DNA from 3 places in the Kocuria sp. SL71 genome. Region 1 is predicted to be linked to each of the others. Evidence: riboswitches for the same ligand, from Rfam matches in the RefSeq annotation. Region 1 holds a riboswitch; each other region holds the start of a gene.
What was found. A riboswitch is a leader RNA that binds a small molecule or an ion and turns the genes downstream of it on or off. The one in region 1 is predicted to bind thiamine pyrophosphate.

Region 2: another riboswitch for thiamine pyrophosphate. It lies ahead of OVA15_RS00770 (sodium:solute symporter family transporter); the one in region 1 lies ahead of OVA15_RS08675 (ECF transporter S component).
Region 3: another riboswitch for thiamine pyrophosphate. It lies ahead of OVA15_RS10505 (hypothetical protein); the one in region 1 lies ahead of OVA15_RS08675 (ECF transporter S component).

What each region holds. Positions count from the first base shown of each region.
Region 1 is NZ_JAPPRE010000001.1:1,920,088-1,925,182, forward strand. Features, by position in the region: gene OVA15_RS08665 (ATP-binding cassette domain-containing protein) at 1-1,328, opposite strand, end outside; gene OVA15_RS08675 (ECF transporter S component) at 1,325-1,993, opposite strand; TPP riboswitch at 2,107-2,211, opposite strand; gene OVA15_RS08680 (DUF4235 domain-containing protein) at 2,357-2,638, opposite strand; gene mnhG (monovalent cation/H(+) antiporter subunit G) at 2,746-3,135, opposite strand; gene OVA15_RS13280 (monovalent cation/H+ antiporter complex subunit F) at 3,135-3,521, opposite strand; gene OVA15_RS08695 (Na+/H+ antiporter subunit E) at 3,518-4,201, opposite strand; gene OVA15_RS08700 (Na+/H+ antiporter subunit D) at 4,198-5,095, opposite strand, start outside.
Region 2 is NZ_JAPPRE010000001.1:168,214-173,308, reverse strand. Features, by position in the region: gene OVA15_RS00790 (NAD(P)/FAD-dependent oxidoreductase) at 1-189, opposite strand, end outside; gene OVA15_RS00785 (putative quinol monooxygenase) at 332-634, opposite strand; gene OVA15_RS00780 (hypothetical protein) at 885-2,102, opposite strand; partial or broken gene OVA15_RS00775 (sodium:solute symporter family transporter) at 2,440-2,706, shown strand; TPP riboswitch at 2,901-3,011, shown strand; gene OVA15_RS00770 (sodium:solute symporter family transporter) at 3,002-4,480, shown strand; gene OVA15_RS00765 (LuxE/PaaK family acyltransferase) at 4,497-5,095, shown strand, end outside.
Region 3 is NZ_JAPPRE010000001.1:2,309,149-2,314,243, forward strand. Features, by position in the region: gene OVA15_RS10495 (LLM class flavin-dependent oxidoreductase) at 1-877, shown strand, start outside; gene OVA15_RS10500 (FMN reductase) at 874-1,536, shown strand; TPP riboswitch at 1,675-1,767, shown strand; gene OVA15_RS10505 (hypothetical protein) at 1,761-2,465, shown strand; partial or broken gene OVA15_RS10510 (MMPL family transporter) at 2,491-3,504, opposite strand; gene rplI (50S ribosomal protein L9) at 3,887-4,336, opposite strand; gene rpsR (30S ribosomal protein S18) at 4,355-4,591, opposite strand; gene OVA15_RS10525 (single-stranded DNA-binding protein) at 4,705-5,095, opposite strand, start outside.

The DNA of each region.
Region 1 (5,095 bases):
AGCTCGTCCACGCGGCGGGCGATCTCGTCCTCGGGGACCCCGGCCCGGCGCGGGCCCACGGCGAGCTCCTCGCGCACGCTGCCGGTGAGGAACTGATGCTCGGGCTCCTGGAAGACCGTGCCGATGCGCTCCACAAGCTCCGGGCCGGACCATACCGAAGGATCGTCCGGCAGCCCTCCGGCGAGGCTGCCGGCAGCGCGCACCGTACCGGCGCTCGGCACGAGCAGACCGGCCAGCGTCAGGGCCAGCGTCGACTTCCCGGCGCCGTTCGGCCCGGTCAGCGCGAGCGCGCTGCCGGCGCGCAGGCGCAGGTCCACCGGCTGCGCCGCCGGGGCGCCGGCCCAGGCCCCGTCGGGCACCGCGTCCCCGCGGCGCACGCGGCGACGGCGGCGGGAGAGCAGGCGCTGCGAGGGCTGCTCGCGCGAGACCTCGAGCTCGTCGGCGCGCAGGAGCAGCTCACCGGGGGCGGGGGCCGGGGCGGCCGCGGCGGCGCGCTGGCCCGGCAGCCAGATGCCGGCGCGGCGCAGCTGCTCGCGCTGGGCCCCCCGGGCGCCGAGGACGTCCTCGGGGCTCCCGTCGGCCAGCACTCCCCGCGGCCCCAGGACCACGACGCGCTCCACCAGATCCGCCCAGACCTCGGTGCGGTGCTCGACCACGATCAGCGTGGCCCCGGTGTCCTCGACCACCGTCTCGACCGCCCTGCGGACGGTCGCCACCCCCTCTGGATCCAGGTTGGCCGTGGGCTCGTCGAGCAGCAGCAGGCGCGGGCGCATGGCGGTGATGCCGGCCAGGCCGAGGCGCTGCTGCTGCCCGCCGGACAGCGCCGAGGTGTCCCGGCTGCGGGAGATCTCTAGCCCCACGGCCCGCAGGGCGGCATCGGCCTGGTCCCAGATCTCCTCGGCGGGCACGGCCAGGTTCTCCGGGCCGAACGCGACGTCGTCGCCGGCCCTGGCCAGCAGGATCGAGGACTCCGGATCCTGCTGGAGCAGGCCGGTGACGACGCCGCGCTGGGCTGCGGGCTGTCCGTCCACGAGCAGTTCGCCGCGCGAGCCGCTGCTTCCTGAGGGCGCTGCGCGACCGCCGTCGGGCCCCGGCCCGGGGGCATCGTCCTCGGTGTCCGGGAGCACGCCCGCCAGGGCGTGCAGCAGCGTGGACTTGCCCGAGCCGCTGGCGCCCAGCAGCAGCACGCACTGCCCCGCGGGGATCTCGAGGTCCACCTGCTCGATGGCTGGGGTCTTCCGACCCCCGGGCTGCCAGCCGAAGCCGCGCGCGAACACGGCGGCTCCGCCGCGCACGGCCCTGTCGGCTCCGTGCGTGCGAGCGGTCATCGACCGGAGGCCAGGCCCGAGAGCACTCCCGTGGAGCGCAGAGCGCGCGTCAGTGCCCACATGGCAAGACCGGCGATGACCGCCCCGGACACCGTGCCCAGCACGACGTAGACCGCCTGGTGGGCCATCGGCCACTCGTAGTAGTAGATCAGGCACTCGGTCAGTGTCCCGAGCGCTCCGGCGGCAGCGCCCGAGGCCACGGCCACGACCGGGCCGAAGCGGCGGTACCCGGCGGCCAGGAAGACGGCCTCCGCCGCCGCGCCCTGGATGAGACCGGAGAGCACGACCGTCATGCCGAAGTGGGTGCCCAGCAGCCCCTCGAAGCACGCCGCCAGCAGCTCGCAGGCCAGTGCTGCGCCGGGGCGGCGGATGATGAGGGCGGCCAGCGGTCCGGCCATCAGCCATCCGCCGACCAGCAGGCCGCCCGCCGGGGGATAGCCGACCGTGACGGCCTGGGAGAGGGGGTAGACCAGAGCGGACCAGGCCCAGAAGATCACGCCGCAGGCGGCGGCCAGCACTGCGAGGACCACGAGGTCGAGCACGCGCCACCTCAGGCGGGAGCGCGCGCTGCGCTGCGGGGAGCCGATGGTTCCGGGGTCGCGGTCCGAGCGCGTATCGAGGCCGGATCCGGTGCTCATCTGACCGGTGCTGCGATGCTGCGTCATGGTGGTCCTCCTGGGGGCCCGGGGACGCCGCGGCGCCCCTGTCATCAGGAGGGGAGAAGCGCTTCTCGCGCGTTCCTGCGTGGGCGGGCGCCCGCAGGAACGCGCGAGAAGCACCTCCGAGATGCTCGACTTCCTTCGCCGGTGCTAGCCGGAGCAGGTTCGAGGGTCTGCGGCGGACCGCACTCTCAGCGCCCTCGGGCGCTCCCCTGTCGTGTGCCTGGGATCCTACGCCAAACGCGCAGCAGATGCAGGTCACCCTCAGCCGGACCCGGAACGGATGAAGGCGCCGGGAGCACACAGCTCCCGGCGCCTTCGCCATCGATCAGCAGGCCGCGCGCAGCGGCCGGCCCGGACCGGTCGAGATCAGGCGCGGCCCTTGGCCTTCTCCTGCGCCTTGAGCTCGGCCTTCTCGCGCTGCTCGGCGACCTGGCGGTTGACCAGGGTGCGCACGACCGTGGTCAGCACGCCGCTGACCACGGCGAACAGGATGATGTCGAGCCAGCGGTCCTCACGGGGGTCATCGCCCTTGGACGGGACCTGGCGGCCGGTGACCTTCTTCCACGTGGCGTCGAGGCCCTTGGTGGCGGCCTGCACGCCCAGCACGGACGCGCCGGTGCCGATGAGTCCCATAATCTTGGGGTTCATGTCATCTCCTACCCCGAGTGAGCCACTCGGGAGATCGCGGAACCGGCGCCTCAGCCGACGCCGGAGGTTCGGTGCTCACCCTAGCGCGCTCGGCGAGCCGTCGCGGATCACGACGGGCGATCCGCGCCGCCCTGCGACTCGGCGGTGTCGGCCTCGTCCAGGGCTGCGGCCAGGTCATCGGCGATCAGCGTCTCATCGAGCACGTGCTTGGTCCGATAGCTCGAGCGCCCCACCATGTGCGCCGAGACCGGCGCCGTGAGCAGCATCAGGGCCCAGCCGAGCAGGGCCAGCGGCAGCAGCGTCCACTCGCGGGAGTGGATCACCACGGCCAGCAGCATGCACAGCAGACCGAGCACCTGCGGCTTGGTGGCCGCGTGCATACGCGACAGGACGTCCGGCAGCCGGATCAGGCCGAGGCCGGCCGTCAGGGACATGAGGCAGCCCACGAGCAGCAGCACGCCCACGACGATGTCGAGCACGAGGTCCATGGGATCCATCAGCGGTGTCCCTCCTTCTCGGACGGGGCGGGCTTCTGCATCGGGGCGGGCCGGTGATCCTGCTCGGCCCGCTCGCCCTCGACCGGCTCCTTGGTGGCGCCCTCATCGGTCTGGCCCGTCTTCCGGGGCCGCGTGGGCTGGACGAACCGCGCCACGGACACCGAGCCGATGAAGCCCAGCAGCGAGACGGTCACGATGACCATCATGTAGTCGGAGTGATCGCTCCAGACCATCTCCAGGGCGATCGCGGCGACCACCACGGAGAGCAGGACGTCGCTGGAGAGCACGCGGTCCAGCAGCGAGGGTCCCTTCACCAGTCGGTACAGCACGCCGACGGCCGCACCGGCGAGCATCACGAGGCACACGGCCATGACGATGGAGCTCATCGGCTCTGCTCCTCATCCCGTCGTTCGGCCTTCGATCTGTGGGCGTAGCCCGCCCAGCTGCGCAGCACGGCCCGAGGGCTGAGTCCACGGCCCTTCTGGGCGTCCTCGCGCCGCAGCGCGGCGTAGTCCTCCGGGGAGCCCATCATGCGGATCCAGGCAGCCTCGGTGTTGCGCACGGACTCCCGGAAGTGCTCGATGTCCTCGTCGTCGTGCACGTCCAGGACGTGGAAGTAGAGGATCGCGTTCGGACGGTCCACCTCCAGCAGCACCGAGCCCGGGATCAGTCCCGTGGTGCTTCCGGTCGCGGTCATGATCAGATCGGAGTGCGAGCGCATCTGCACGGCGGTCACCGACGAGGAGGCCCTGGGCCCATGGGCGATCACGGTCCACATGACCTCGAAGCTGGCGCGGATGACCTGCCACAGGAAGGTGACGAACAGGGTCACGGCGTGCAGCACGTTGAAGCGGCTGGACAGCTGCACGGGCGGCAGTGCCAGCGCCCGGGTGACCAGCAGGGACAGCACCAGGCCCACCAGCAGGTTCTTGGCCGTCAGCTCGCCCCACAGCACGGCCCATACGAGCATGAGCCACAGGATCAGGGGGATCTCCACGGCCCAGCGGTGCTCGCGCCGCCGCGGCCGGGCGGATGCGGACCCGCGGGATGTCGCTGTCGAGCTCACTGATCTGCCTCCTCGGACTGCTCGGCGCCCTGCCGCTGCGCGTCGGCCTCGGCCGAGGGCCGCGAATCCGTGCCGTCGTAGACCTCGCGCTGGATGCCGGCGCCGCTGTCCTCGCCCACGTCCTCCCCGTACTGCTCGCCCTCCGGCAGGCTCGGTGCGGCAGGGTCATCGGAGCTCGGGTCCTCGCCGTCGTCCACGACGCCGCGCGGTCCCGATTCGTCGCCGAAGACCGCCTCGACGTAGCGCTCGGGGTGCATGAGGTTCTCCGCGGCGTTGTCGGCCACCGAGAACAGCGGTCCCGCGAAGACCGTGAGGGCGACCCCGACCGCCACGAGCATCCCGGTGGGCATCACCATGGAGAACGGCATGAGCTGCACGTTGCTGCGACCGGCCCACCGGCCGCCGCCCTCGGCGTCCATGGACACCGAGGCGGCGCTGCGGGGCCCGTGCTCCCGTGCCTCGTCCCGGGAGACCAGCAGGACCGGATCCGGGTAGTCGGCGTCGTCGGGGGCGCGCAGGAACGCCTTGTTCCAGATGCGCATCAGGGCCATCAGCGTCAGCAGCGAGGTGAGCACGGAGCCGGTGATCACGACCCAGATGGCCCAGCCGCCCTGGTCGGTGCCCGCCTGGATCAGGCCCGCCTTCCCCAGGAAGCCGGAGAACGGCGGGATGCCGCCCAGGTTCAGCGCGGGGATCATGAACAGCAGGGCCAGCAGCGGCGACAGCCCGACCAGGCCGCCCAGGCGGTCCGTGTTGGTCGACCCGCCCCGGCGCTCGATCAGACCGGCCACCAGGAAGAGGCTGGTCTGGATGATGATGTGGTGGACCACGTAGTAGACAACTGCCGCCATGGCGGTCTGCGTGCCGACCGCGATGCCGAAGATCATGTAGCCG
Region 2 (5,095 bases), 1.8 Mb from region 1:
GTGGGCATGCCGGAAGATCCGCGACTCGCCCGCGGACTGACCCGTTCCAGGCAGACCGGCCTCGTACAAGCGCACCGGCACGCCCTGCTCCCGCAGCGCGTACGCCGTCGACAGACCGACGATCCCGCCCCCGATCACTGCTACCTCGGGTGAACGCGTCGGGGCAACGTCGTCGTCAGTTCCTGTCATCGCGGTTCCTCGATCTGTTAGGGATGTGCGATAGGCCACAAGATTAAGGAGCCGCTGCCACGACGTCAACGAGCTGTGTCAGGCCGAAGCCACCGCGCGCAACGACCCCTCATGTCGGGGTCAGTACTCCCGGTCTGTGGTGTCAGGCGGGAAGTTTGGAGCCCAACACGTCGAGCTTCTCGATCGTCGGTTCGGAGAACAACGCACCGGTCTGCTCGCCGAGAGCTGCCGCAACAGGGCCGGACAGGTGAGCGTCACGTCCGGCGTCATCGGGGAACACGTCGAAGATCCCGAAGGAGGAGGGCCCGAGGCGGATCGCGAACCACGCGGTGGTCGCCGGCTCCTCCTCAACAAGCGCACGGCCGCTGTCAAGGAACTCCTTCACGTCGTCCTCCTTGCCGGGCAACGCGTCAAACCTGACCAGCAATCCCTTGGTCACACTCATGATGTCTCCTCTTCCTTTGTTGTGGTGCCCGCAATTTGGGACACGATCGCCTCGGAGAACGCCGGCAGGTCCTCCGGCGAGCGGCAGAGAACCTGGGCCGATTCACTATGGCTATGGTGATCGCTCCTATATCGTACCGAAAACGAAAGCAGTAGCTCGTTGAGGGATCCCTCAGCGGGCATTCATTCGGGCAGGGCTTACGTACGCCAAGAATCTCAGCCCCACCATCCACCGCCGACCTATTGCCTCCTCAGTGGTCCGGACCTGCATCGGAGTCCTCTGCACGAGATGTGTCGTCGTTCTGCGCCGCGTCGTGGACCGCGCTGTCATTGTTCTTTGCGCCGCGTGAGCGGCGCCGCGCCTCGCGCCGTGCGCGCTCCCGGTAGCTATAGGCGGCCTCGAGCACCGACTCTTCACTTTCGAAGCCAGACCCAATCGCACCCGCGATCGTCGCAGCGGCGGTCGCGAACAGGGTCACCAGGAGATACTCGCCCAGTCCGTATCCGTCTCCGGCGTACTGGCTGAACACCTCCGGAGTGAAAACGATCAGCGCGGCAGTCAGGTTCAGGACGAACAGCCCCGCATAGCCGCACGTCAGCCCAATAGCGAGGGTCAAGACAGTCGACGCGTTGAACAGCACCGTTCGCTCACGTTCCTGCGGCGGCAGATCTTTGGCTCGTTCCCAGAGGTGGTGATAGACGATGAGCCAAGTGATCATCACCGTAATTGAGGCAACGACGACGGCGACCAGCTGCCACGCTGCCATGGTGAGTGCGAGTTCCCACAGCGTGGCATTCAACAGATAGAACGCGCTGAACGCGAACGCTCCCACCAACGCCCCTCGGAGACCGGAGACCAGCCGCCACGGGCGATTATCCCGGACCATTCCCACGAGCAGCCGCAGACGCCCGCGGTTCGCGAAGATACGGACGTCGACCCCGTCTTGGTCTGGGGTCGTCCTCTCGAAGGCGCCGCCCAGAGCCGGGACCCGTGACCGCCGATGCGCCTGGGACCCGTCCTTCGGAATGGTCCCGCCGCGCATGTCCCCAATGAGCTGTGTCACCACCTCTGACACTCGCCTTCGTAGGCTCATGGCCCCGAAGGCCGGCAGTGAAACCACCGCCACGTTCCGACTGTGGTCGGCGTCAGCGACGACGGGGCGCCGGTCGATCATCAGTGGGAGGTCGGTCACGCATACTGCGATGTCCCAGCCATGTTCCCGCTTACGCTCGACTGCCAGGTCCATCATCTCAAACCGCTTCTCGTCACTGGGAGGCAGCCTCTCTCGGTGCACGTCCACTCTCCAGCGACCGTCAGAGAGCTGCTCGGCGAGTAGGCCAGGCAGTTCTCGTTCGAGATGCTTCGCGACTGACAGGGTGGTGGCGACCGGATCAGCCACCACCCCGACCACTACCTCCCCCGTCGGGTTTTGCGTCGTCCCGATGGGTTCACTCTTGTGAGTCGTCAAAAGTCGACTCCTTCCGCGTTGTCAGTTCGCGTGCTCCTACCGGCTTCTCAGAGTCTCGATTCCTCACCCTAGAGTGCTTCAGCTGATTTCAGGCACCAGGGAAGCAACCGCGGTTCATGTCAGGCGAGAGCACAAGCAGACCGGCGGCCTTGAAGTTCTCTTGCTACCCCATTCCTTGAGTGGACACTCGAGCCTCCACGTCCCGCGTCAGTCTTAGGAGGAGGTGGGGTTGAGCACCACTTTAGTCCACCCGTCATCGCGGGCGTCGAAGTGTGCGTAGGCGTCCGGGGCGTCGTCGAGCGGGAGATTGTGGGACACGATCCACGAGGGCGTGACCTTATCGGCGAGCTGGATCGCCGTGGGACTGACGCTGGGTGCGTACCTCAACTGGCTCATCGTCGCGCCGCGGCTGCGCGCGTGCACGGAGGTGTCGCGCAACTCGATCACCGTGCCCAGCTTCTTCGAGAACCGTCTGCGCGACCGCTCGCGCCTGCTGCGCATCGTCTTGAGCGTCATCATCCTCGTGTTCTTCACCCTCTACATCTCCTCCGGCATGGTCGCCGGCGGCGTCTTCTTCGAGAGCTCCTTCAACGGCGTGCAATACGAGATCACGTATTCGCAGTCGGCCCTCAAGTCGTTGCGCAAGCTCGACCGGGTTGTCGCGCAGCGCATGGTGCTCGCCATTGGTCACCGTCGCGAGGTCTACCGCTGACAGCGGCCAGCCGCGCCCGTGCACGATCGACGCCCGATCGTGCCTGATAAACCACGTCCCCACCCCATGGGCTAGAGTCGACGGCGAACAACAGACGCGGGAGCTCGGTGAACCGGGCTGAGAGGACGGCTGACTGGCCGTCGACCGCACGAACCTGTCCGGGTAATGCCGGCGAAGGGACACGTCGATGCTCAGCACCACTGTCACAGCACTCATTCTCACCCTCACCCTGGCGAGCTTCTTCGTGGTGGGCCTGCGCACGGGCGCGGACCGATCCGTCGAGGAATTCGCCGTTGCCCGCGGCACCCAGTCCGGCGCGGCCCTGGGCCTGTCGTTCTTCGCCTCGGGCGTGGGCTCCTGGATGCTCTTCTCCGCCCCCGAGGTCGGCGCCACCGGCGGGATCGCCGCCGCCGTGGGCTACGGGGTGGGCGTCGTCCTGCCGCTCGTGGGCCTCCTGCTGGTGGGTGGCCGCCTGCGCCGTCTGCTGCCGGAGGGCTACGACCTCGCCCAGTTCGTCCGCCTCCGTTTCGGTCCCGGCATGCGGGGCTACGTCCTGCTCATCTCGATGCTCTACATGTTCACGGCGCTGGCGGCCGAGCTGACCGCCGTCAGCAGCGTGCTGGGCCGCATCTCCGACCTGGATCCCCGGATCGGCATCATCGCGGTCGCGGCCGTCACCGCCGCCTACACCGCGGTGGGCGGGCTGCGCGCCTCGATCGGCACGGACCGCTGGCAGTCGTGGCTGCTCTTCGCTCTCGTCATCGTCATCGGGGGCTGGCTGGCCCTGCGCGGCCTGGGCCTGCTGGAGACCGCACCCCTGACCACCGCCGAGGCCGGGGCCAGCACCCCTGCCCTGCCCGCCTCCGCATTCCTCACCGTCGACTGGACCGGCATCGAGGCTGGTGTCACCGTCGCCATCGCGGTCACCGCGACGACGCTGTTCCACAACGGCTACTGGCAGCGCGTGTGGGCCGCCCGCGACCTCACCGCACTGCGCCGCGGCGCCGTCCTGGGATCGCTCACCCGCTTCCCCATCGTCGTCGCGGCCGGGTGTGTGGGCATCGTCGCGGCAGTCCTGGGTCTGGATCCCGGGTCTCCCCCGGCACCGTTCTTCGCGCTCGTGGCGGGCGGGCCCACGTGGCTGCTCCTGGCGATCCTCGTGCTCACGCTCACCCTCATCGCCTCAACCGCGGACACGCTGCAGAATGGCATCGCTGCCGCGATCGCCGTGCGCGCGCCACGACTGGGAGTCACGGGGGCACGCGTCCTCACAGTCATCGCGACGCTCATCCCCGCAGCGATCGCCTTCCAGGGGTTCTCCGTCCTGCGGCTCTTCCTCATCGCGGACCTCTTCTGCGCCGCGACCCTGGTGCCAGTCCTCCTGGGGCTGTGGAGCCGCACGACGCGGACGGGTGCGCTGACCGGCGCGGTCGCGGGCCTCGTGTCCGCCGCCGGGTACGGGCTGGTCGTCACCGGGTTCGATCCCGGTCATGCCCTGGCGGTCACGACGTTCGCGGACGGGCTGACGCTGGGGCCATTCGCCGCAGCACTCCTGGGCTCGGGGCTCGTCACGCTGGTGCTGAGCCTCCTCACCCGACCCGCCTCTCCGGCACAAGGCGACACGCGCGCGACCGCGCCCGCCGCAGCGGGCCTGCTCGATCGCTGAACGAGAGGATTCCACGATGACGACAGCCTCGTACTCCACGAGCCACGACACTGCAGATCTCTCAACACTCGATGCGGACATCCTCGCCTTCATCCAGTCCGAGGAGCCTGATCCCGCCACGTTCGACGCGCTGGCGCTGCGGCTCTTCGCCCATCAATTCGAGGCCAACCCCGCGTACCAGCGGTACTGCCGCAGCCGGAAGGCCACACCCGACCGGCTGCGACACTGGAGCGAGATCCCCGCTGTGCCACTGACCGCGTTCAAGCGCCTCACGCTCACGACCGTCCCAGAGAAGGATGCCGCCGCTGTCTTCATGACCTCCGGCAGCACCGATCCCGCCAGCCGAGGCCGCAACCACCACCGGCACCTGGCGCTCTACGACGCCTCGCTCCTGCGCGCCTTCTGCGACCGGTTCCTGCCGGAGCAAACCAGTCACTCGAGCGACGCATCCGCGGGCCGCGACCGGATGCGCATCGTCGTTCTCAACGCACCGCGCGAGCAGTCGCCGCATTCGTCGATCGCGCACTTCTTCTCCACCCTCGTCGATCATCGGGGCACTCCCGACAGCCTCCACCTCGTGAGCGAGGACGGGCTCGACGTCGACGCAGCTCTGAA
Region 3 (5,095 bases), 390 kb from region 1:
GAAGATCGCTGAGGACTACGCCTTCCTCCAGCACCTCTCCGGCGGTCGTGTGGATCTCACCATGGGCCGTGGCAACACCGGTCCGGTCTACCCCTGGTTCGGCAAGGACATCCGCCAGGGCATCCCGCTGGCCATCGAGAACTACCACCTGCTGCGCAAGCTGTGGCGCGAGGGGGTCGTGAACTGGCAGGGCAAGTTCCGCACCCCGCTCAACAGCTACACCTCCACCCCGTGGCCGCTGGATGACACCCCGCCCTTCGTGTGGCACGGCTCGATCCGCTCCCCGGAGATCGCGGAGCAGGCCGCCTATTACGGCGACGGCTTCTTCCACAACCACATCTTCTGGAACATCGAGCACACCGCCTCGATGGTGAACCTCTACCGCCAGCGCTTCGAGCACTACGGCCACGGCGCCGCCGACCAGGCGATCGTGGGCCTGGGCGGCCAGATCTTCGCCGCTGCGACAGAGGCCGAGGCCAAGCGGGTCTTCCGCCCGTACTTCGACAACGCGCCGGTCTACGGCCACGGCCCGTCGCTCGAGGACTTCTCGCGGATGACCCCGCTGACGGTCGGCACCCCGGATCAGATCGTGGAGCGCTACCTGGGCTACGCGAATCAGGTGGGCGACTACCAGCGCCAGATGTTCCTGCTGGATCACGCCGGCCTGCCCGAGGAGATGGTCCTGGAGCAGATCGAGATCCTCGGCCGGGAGATCGTCCCGCGCCTGCGCGAGGGCTTCGAGGCACGTCGCCCGGCGCACGTGCCCTCAGACCCGCCCACCCACGAGACCCTGCGCGCCCAGGGCCCGGACTCCAAGCACCGCCAGGTCATCAACGCGCAGCCGCAGGACGAGCAGAAGGAGGATGAGCAGCGATGACCCGTCAGCTCGTCGTCGTCTCGGCGGGGCTGTCCTCGCCGTCGTCCACCCGCCTGCTGGCGGACCGGATCGCCCAGGCCGTCGAGTCCCGGGTCGGCGCCCGGGGCGAGGCCCTGGAGGTCCACCACGTGGAGCTGCGAGACCTGGCCCTGCCGCTGGCGCAGGCCATGACCACGGGCGGGCTGCCCGATCCGCAGCTCGACGAGGTCAAGCGCCTGGTCGCCCAGGCCGACGGGCTGGTGGCGGTCACGCCGATCTTCCGGGCCTCCTACTCGGGGCTGTTCAAGATGTTCTTCGACGTCCTCGACGACGAAGCGCTGATCGACCTCCCGGTGCTCATCGCCGCGACGGCCGGCACCCCGCGCCACAGCCTGGTCCTGGACCACGCGCTGCGCCCGCTGTTCTCCTACTCGCGGGCGGTCGTGCTGCCCACGGGCGTGTTCGCCGCGACCGATGACTTCGGCTCCGGGGACACCGGAGGCCTGGAGTCGCGGATCGCTCGAGCCGCCTCCGAGATGGCGACGGCACTGGTGGCCGAGTCCGCCGGGGTGGAGGGCTTCCTGCCCACCGAGCCCGCGAGGGCGCCGCGTCGCAGCGGCGTGGACCTGGGTCCGGTCACGGACTTCGCGAGCCTTCTCAAGGGCCACGACGGCTCCTGACGGGCTCGCCGAGCTCTCGGAGGACCCATAGGCCGTCTGACCTGCTCATATGTCGGATGTGACATATGAGAAGGTCTCGTCTCTCCCAGCGGACCCGGCTGCCGCCCTGTCGGCATCCGATCCTGCCGCCTATAGTGGGCTGCGGACACGGGGTGCGCCGCCGGCGCTGAGATCAGACCCGTGGAACCTGCTCCAGCTCGCACTGGCGAAGGGATGTCCCCTTGATGAACTCCACCTCGAACATCGCCCCCCAGCCCGCCGTCGAAGCGGCCGGTCCATGGACTCAGTCGCTGTGGGATGACGGCGCGCAGACGGCAGCTGAGATCCAGGACTCGAGATTCGTGCGCGCCCTGCTGGACGGAACCCTTGACGACGCGCGGTTCACGTTCTACCTCGCCCAGGACGCCCTGTATCTGGCCGGCTACGCCCGGGCCCTGGCGGCTCTGTCCGCACGCTGCGATCACGCCCCGGACCAGCTCGCGTGGGCACAGGCCTCGGTCGGCTGCCTCACGGAGGAGGCCCAGCTGCACCGCACCTGGATGGCCGCCCGTCCGGAGGCCGCCGACGAGCCCGCCAGCACCGTCACCGCGGCCTACACGGACTTCCTGCTGGCCGCCGCCCTGGGACAGGACCGAGCTGTCGGCGCTGCTGCAGTGCTCCCCTGCTTCTGGCTCTACGCCCAGGTCGGAGCCTGTCTGCCGACCGTGGAGCCGGATCACCCGTATGCCGCATGGCTGGAGACCTACCGCGATCCCGACTTCGTGGCTGCAACCGCTGCAGCCCTGGAGCGCGTCGAGCGGGAGCTCGCACAGAGCTCGGAATCAGGCCGTGCGGCAGCACAGCGGGCCTATCTGGCAGGCTGCCGCCACGAGCTGGCGTTCTTCGATCAGGCCCTGACTCAGGATCAGTCGGAGACCATCCCGCGCTGAGAGCGCGGACCGACTGACGGGAGCCTCACCACGGTCCCTTCCGGTGCCGCGGCGCCGTGTCGGCCACATGGCGACCGCGGCGTCGTCGGGCCGACGGCGGCGTGATGTGATCCCCGAACTCCTCCGGCTCGCGCCGCGCCAAGGGGCCCGTATGCGGATCCTCGGGGGCCTCCGCCAGCCCGATCCGATCGTGCACCCACCGCCGCGGGGCCGGTGCCCACCAGTTGGCCCGCCCGGCGATCCGCATGAACGCGGGCACCAGGACGCCGCGCACCAGGGTCGCATCGAGCAGGATCGCGAACGCCGTACCCAGGCCGAACAGCTGCATGAAGCTCACCTGGCTCGTCCCGAAGGCCGCGAACGACACCGAGAGCACCAGCGCCGCGAGTGTGGTGATGCGCCCGGTGTGCGCGAGCCCCTCCACGACCGCCATGCGGTTGCTGCCCGTCTGCTCCCACAACTCCTTCATGCGCCCGATCAGGAACAGCTCGAAGTCCACCGACAGCCCGAAGGCGATGCAGAACAGCAGCACGGGCATGGACATGTCCAGCGGGCCCCGCGTGAAGCCCAGGAACCCGGAGAGCCAGCCGTGCTGGAACACGAGCGTCACCACGCCCAGCACCGCCGACAGGAGCACCAGCGTGATGGGCACGGCGATGTGCTCGGCCAGCCCCAGGTCCTTGATCACCTGCTGGCTGTTCGAGGCGATCATGGGAGCGGAGCCGCCCACCAGCACCTCGGTGCCGTCGCCGCGCTCCTGGCTCAGCTGGTCCACGAGCTCCGTGGAGATCTCAGTCTGCTCGGCCAAGGTGCCCTCGATGCGCGCGACGACCATGCCCGTGCGGCCGTCGTCAGAGCTCAGCGGGTCGCTCATGCCGGGATCGCTGAAGGCATGGACGGACTCGATGCCGTCGTGCTCGCGCAGATCCGCGGCGATCTCCTCCCCCACGTCAGCGGAGTCGGCTGCCTGGGAGCCTTCGGGGGCTCGGACCAGGACGACGAGGCTCGCCTCCCCGCCGACCTCTTCGTGCACGATCTGCTGTGCCCTCGGGGATTCCGAGGTCGGGTCGGCGTAGCCGCCGCCGGGAACGTAGCACGGGAGACGACGCCGGCGTCGGTGCTGGTCGGCGCAGAAGTCGGCCGTCCTGGGGACGGGTCATGCGCCCGCAGCAGATCCGCGCCGCGCCCGTGCCCCGAGGGCCGGGAACAGATGCGAGATCACCGCGCAAGGGACCACATCAGGGCCTGCCCTGTGTCGCTGCGCAGGGCCGTCGTCGTCATCCGCCGAACGGTGACCTGTCAGGGGCAGAGCCGCCCCCGCCGGCGCCCGACAGGCCCGGCAACGACGACGAGCCGCCGCCCCGGAAAGGGGCGACGGCTCGTCGGTCAGGCGTGCCGTGCAGGATGGCTCACCCGAAGGATCAGGCGGGGACGACCTCGAACTCGATGTTCGCGTTGACGTCCTCGTGCAGGCGCACGGTGGCCTGGTAGGTGCCGACGGTGCGGACCTGCTCGCGGATCTCGACCTTGCGCTTGTCGATCTCGCCCAGGCCGGCGGCCTTGACGGCGTCGGCGACCTGCTCGGCCTTGATCGAGCCGAACAGACGGCCCTCGGCGCCGGCCTTGGCCGGGACCGTGACGGTGGCCGAGGTCAGCGAGGCCGCCAGGGCCTGCGCGTCCTCGAGCGAGGCGAGCTCACGGGCCGCACGAGCGGCCTTGATGGACTCGATCTGGCGCTCGGCGCCCTTGGACCACTGGGTCGCGAAGCCGCGGGGGAAGAGGTAGTTGCGGGCGTACCCGTCCTTGACCTCGACCACGTCACCGGCGGAACCGAGGTTGGAGACCTCGTGCGTCAGGATGATCTTTGCCATGAGTGTGTTCCTTTCCGATCAGCGGCCGGAGCCGGCGTAGGGGAGCAGGGCGACCTCACGGGCGTTCTTGACGGCCTGGGCGATCTTGCGCTGCTCCTGGACGGAGACGCCGGTCACGCGACGCGCGCGGATCTTGCCGCGGTCGGAGATGAACTTGCGCAGCAGCGCAACGTCCTTGTAGTCGATCTCGGTGACGCCTGCGGCCTTGAGCGGGTTCGCCTTCGGCTTGGGCTTGCGAATCTCATGCTTCGCCATCGTGGTGCTCCTTCTGAAGCGTGGAGCCCGCAGTGCTCTGCGGGATGGAAATGTGTTGTGTCTCCCGGTTCTGCGCCGGGTGGGTGCGAGGGCTCAGGCGCTCGGGCCGCCGATCAGAACGGCGGCTCGTCGTCCTGTCCGGTGCCCCAGTCGTAGCTGCCGCCGGCGGACTGGCCCCAGGGATCGTTCTGCGGGGCCGCCTGCTGGCGCCCACCGCCCTGACCGCCCTGGTTGTAGCCGCCGGAGGACTGGCCGCCGCGGTTGCCGCCGAAGCCGCCCCCGCCGCCATTGTCCCAGCCGCCGGAGCCGCCGGACTGCTGTCCGCCGCCGCTGAAGCCGCCGCCGGACCCGCCTCCGCGGGACTGGCGGTTGACCTTCGCCGAGGCGAAGCGCAGCGACGGGCCGATCTCATCGACGTCGAGCTCCATCACGGTGCGGCGGTCGCCTTCCTTCGTGTCGAAGGATCGGGACTTGAGCCGCCCCTGGGCGATGACGCGCATGCCC